Regions from separate parts of the Castellaniella ginsengisoli genome, predicted to be linked through region 2. Evidence: predicted binding sites of a transcription regulator. Region 2 holds the regulator's gene; the other holds the start of a gene.
The links. The regulator LexA, encoded in region 2, represses DNA repair genes until DNA is damaged. The targets are predictions, from matches to a motif close to ACTGTATNNNNATACAGT.
Positions count from the first base shown of each region.

Region 1: a site for LexA is predicted at 1,204-1,221, ahead of recA (recombinase RecA). Genes of this name have one in related genera too.

Region 1 covers NZ_CP158257.1:2,738,038-2,740,438, reverse strand. Annotated here, with positions in the region: gene ABRZ00_RS13070 (sensor histidine kinase N-terminal domain-containing protein) at 1-355, opposite strand, end outside; gene ABRZ00_RS13065 (response regulator transcription factor) at 369-1,070, opposite strand; gene recA (recombinase RecA) at 1,322-2,383, shown strand; gene recX (recombination regulator RecX) at 2,373-2,401, shown strand, end outside.
Region 2 covers NZ_CP158257.1:2,386,958-2,389,358, forward strand. Annotated here, with positions in the region: gene lon (endopeptidase La) at 1-366, shown strand, start outside; gene lexA (transcriptional repressor LexA) at 510-1,235, opposite strand; gene ABRZ00_RS11290 (aromatic amino acid transaminase) at 1,380-2,401, opposite strand, start outside.

The sequences.
Region 1 (2,401 bases), 350 kb from region 2:
CCCAGTTTTCCGGCGTGGGGATGCTGGGGTCGCCAGCCAGCAGATTGCCGTTCGCATCCAGGATCTGCCAACTGGTGGAGGGCTCGTCCGCGCTGCCCGCCAGCACCGTGCGAGCGGATTCGGACAGCGCCACGCTGCTGGCCAGCCGCTGTTGCTCGACCTCGTGGCGCAGCAGGCGCAGGTGGCTTGCCAGTGTCCGGTCGTAGGGCGAATTGGCGATGTTGAGAGAAATGAAGTAGGTGATGACGATGCCGATCGACCACAGGACGAACAGCGGCACGATCATCCACAGCAGGATGCGGCCCAGCAGGGTTGCGCGGCGGCGGGCTCTGCGCGGGGCCGGATTCGAGAACATGTCTGGCGAGCCGTCAGCCAACGGCGGCCGTATCGGCGGACATGGCGCGACTATCGGGTTCCAGGCAGTATCCCAGGCCGCGCACGGTCAGGATGTGGACGCCCGCGGGCTCGATCTTTTTGCGCAGCCGGTGGATGTAGACTTCGATGGCGTTGGTGGTGACCTCTTCGCCCCATTCGCACAGCAGGTCGACCAACTGATGCTTGCTGATCATGCGGCCGCTGCGCGACAGGAAGATTTCCAGCAGGCTGGTTTCGCGGGCGGACAGTTCGACGGTGGCTTCGTCGATGGAGGCGACCCGTCCGTTGAGATCGAAGGAGAGGCGGCCATGATGCAGCACGGATGCGCGGCCGCCGCCGTGCCGGCGGATCAGGGCGCGCACGCGGGCCTCCAGTTCGCTGAGGGCGAACGGCTTGGACATGTAGTCGTCGGCGCCCAGATCCAGGCCTTCGACGCGCTGTTCGACGGAGTCGGCGGCGGTCAGGATCAGGACGGGCAGCGGTGTGCCGCGCTGGCGAAGCTTGCGCAGCACGGACAGGCCATCAAGGCGCGGCAGGCCCAGATCCAGGATCAGGAGGTCGAAGGTCTGCAGTTGCAGGGCGGAATCGGCGCTGGAGCCGTCACTCACGACATCCACGGCATAGCCTTCGTAGCGCAGTGATCGGGACAGCCCGTCCGCGAGAATGCTGTCGTCCTCGGCAATCAGGATACGCATGGCGGAATTGACGTTCAGGAGGAAGCGGGCGCCGGAGCGCCCGGACTGCTGCCATTGTGGCACGCGCGCCCTGGCCCGGTCATTTAGGGTAAACGATGGGCGAGGCAGGGTCGGCTGCGATGGAATCAACACATCTGTATTTTCATACAGTATAATTTAATGCCATAATTTCTCGAATCCCGCCGCAGGCGGCCCGGCCGACCCGCGGCCGCGGTCCCGACGGCTCATCAATCACGATAGGAACTTCCCCCATGGATGAACGCTCCGGCAAGGCCAACCCCGAACGCGCCAAGGCGCTGGCTGCCGCGCTGTCTCAGATCGAAAAGCAGTTCGGCAAGGGTTCCGTCATGCGCTATGGCGACAACCAGATCGAACACGACATCCAGGTCGTCTCCACCGGTTCGCTGGGGCTGGACATCGCCCTGGGCGTCGGCGGCCTGCCGCGCGGCCGGGTGGTCGAAGTCTACGGGCCCGAATCCTCCGGCAAGACCACGCTCACGCTGCAGGTCATCGCCGAAATGCAGAAAATTGGCGGCACCTGCGCCTTCATTGACGCCGAGCATGCGCTCGACGTCCAGTACGCCTCGCGCCTGGGGGTCAACCTCGAAGACCTGCTGATCTCCCAGCCCGATACGGGCGAGCAGGCCCTGGAAATCACCGATGCCCTGGTGCGCTCGGGGTCGGTCGACCTGATCGTCATCGACTCGGTCGCCGCGCTGGTGCCCAAGGCTGAAATCGAAGGCGACATGGGCGATTCGCTGCCCGGCCTGCAAGCCCGCCTCATGAGCCAGGCCTTGCGCAAGCTCACCGCTACGATCAAGCGCGCCAACTGCATGGTGATCTTCATCAATCAGATCCGCATGAAGATCGGCGTCATGTTCGGCAACCCCGAGACCACCACGGGCGGCAACGCGCTCAAGTTCTATTCCTCCGTGCGCCTGGACATCCGCCGCATCGGCTCGATCAAGAAGGGCGACGAGGTCGTCGGCAATGAAACCCGGGTCAAGATCGTCAAGAACAAAGTCGCGCCGCCGTTCAAGCAGGTCGAATTCGACATCATGTACGGCGCCGGCATTTCCCGCGAGGGTGAAATCATCGATCTGGGCGTCCAGGCCGGCGTGGTCGACAAATCCGGCGCCTGGTACAGCTACAACGGCGAGCGCATCGGCCAGGGCAAGGACAACGTCCGCGAGTACCTGAAAGAACATCAGGACATGGCCTTCGAGATCGAGAACCGCGTGCGCGAGCAACTGGGCATCACCGCCCGGGCCGTACCCGCCGCTTCGGCCGCCCCCGCTGCCGATGGGGAATGACGCCGCCGACGCGACCGA
Region 2 (2,401 bases):
GCCATGGTATCGGCGCTGACCGGGATTCCGGTGCGGGCGGACGTCGCCATGACAGGCGAGATCACGCTGCGCGGCGAGATCCTGGAAATTGGCGGCCTCAAGGAAAAGCTGCTGGCGGCGCATCGCGGCGGCATCAAGACCGTGATGATTCCGGAGGACAACGTCAAGGATCTGGCCGAAATTCCGGACAACGTGAAGAACCACCTGGAAATCATTCCGGTGCGCTGGATCGACCGGGTGCTGGAAGTCGCTTTGCAGAGCATGCCGGTGCCGCTGTCCGACGAGGAAGTCGCCCGGCTGGCGGCTGAGGCCGTGGCTTCCGCCAAGCCTGCGGAGGCGGGCAGCGGCGGGGTGATGAAGCACTGACCTTTCACCGGCCTTTCCGGCGGGGACCTGTGTTCGCGAGAACGCGGGCCCCTGTTTTTTTTGGCGGAAAGGCGCTGCCGCGCCCCGGCGGGGAGCAAAGGGGGAAGCGCTTGCCTACGCGGTGCTTTGCATCCGGCCCGGGATCAATGCAGCGCGGTGGCGCGGATCAGGCCGACGGCGATGCCTTCGATGGCGAAATCATCGCCCGGCCCGACGTCGATGGGCTGGAAATCGGGGTTTTCGGGCAGCAGGCGGATACGGCGGCCCTGATGATCCAGACGTTTGACCGTGACGTCGTCGCCCAGCCGGGCGACGACGATCTGGCCGTGCCTGGCCTGGGGCGTGCTGCGCACGGCCAGCAAATCGCCGTCCAGGATGCCGGCGTCGCGCATGCTGCTGCCGCGTACGCGCAGCAGGTAATCCGGAGCGGACTCGAACAGGTGCGCGGCCAGGGGGATTTCACGCTCGACGTGCTCGGCCGCCAGGACCGGGCTGCCGGCGGCGACGCGCCCCACCAGGGGCACCAGGTGGCTATCGGCCGGCGTCAGCCAGGATGGGGCGCCGGGCAGGGGGCCGGGCGTGTGGGCCGGTGGGCTGCCGGCGGGTGCGGAGGCTGTGGGCAGGCTGGCGGAGCCGGTGTCCGTCGCCTGGGCCTGCCCGGTGAGCTGGATGCCGCGCGAGGTGGCGGCCGACAGGCGGATGTAGCCTTTGCGCTCGAGGGCGCGGAGGTGGTCTTCGGCGGCATTGGCCGAGCGAAAGCCCAGTTCGCGGGCGATTTCGGCCCGGGTGGGCGGACGGCCCGTCTGCTGGATGGCCAGCCGGATGATATCCAGGATCTGGGACTGTCGGGCGGTGAGTTTCAGGGCCATGTCGCGCTACTGGATGGAAACACAGCCTGTATTGTGACGGAAGGGCGCGCACGGCGCAAGCGTGAGCCGCTGGCGGAAAGGCCGACGGAGCCTTTTGGAGGCTCCGTCGTGTGCCGATCAGCCCGGCCGCGGGGCAGGGGATGGTCAGGCCTTGATCACGCTGGCCACGGATTGGGCGACGTAATCGATGTTGCCGCTGTTCAGCGCGGCCACGCAGATGCGCCCGCTGCCAACGGCGTAGATGCCGAAGTCTTCGCGCAGGCGATCGACCTGGGCCTTGGTCAGCCCCGAGTACGAGAACATGCCGCGCTGGGCCTTGACGAAGCTGAAGTCCTGGTCCACGCCCTGGGCCTGGATTTTCTCGACCAGTTGATGGCGCATGGTGCGAATGCGGTCGCGCATGTCGGCCAGTTCTTCGGCCCATTGGGCATACAGCTCGGGTGTGTTGAGCACGGTCGAGACCAGCGCGCCGCCATGGGTGGGCGGATTGGAATAGTTGGTGCGGATGACGCGCTTGAGCTGGCTGAGCACACGGGTGCTTTCTTCGTCGCCGCCGGTCACCAGCGTCAGGGCGCCGACGCGTTCGCCGTACAGCGAGAAGGATTTGGAGAACGAAGAGCTGATGAACATGGTCACGCCCAGTTCGGCGAACAGGCGCACCACGGCGGCGTCCTCTTCGATGCCATCGCCAAAGCCCTGGTAGGCGATGTCCAGGAAGGGCACCAGTCGCCCCGCCTGCAGCGTGCGGGCGATTTCCTGCCATTGCTCAAAAGAGGGGTCCACGCCGGTGGGATTATGGCAGCAGGCGTGCAGCACCACGATGGTGCCGGCGGGCAAGGCGCGCAGCGAGGCCAGCATGCCGTCGAAATTCAGGCCGTGCGTGGCGGCGTCGTAGTAGTCGTAGCCGACGACCGGGAAGCCGGCGGCGGAAAACAAGGCCTGGTGGTTGGCCCAGCTCGGATTGCTGATGGCGACCTGGGCGCCGGGCAGGATTTGCTTGAGGAAATCGGCGCCGACCTTCAGTGCGCCGGTGCCGCCCAGGGTCTGCACCGTGAGGGAGCGGTGTTCGGAGATCAGCGGCGAGCCGGCGCCCAACAGCAGGGTGCGCGCGCCGTCGTTGTAGCCCGGGATGCCGTCGATCGGCAGGTAGTTGCGCGGCGCGGCTT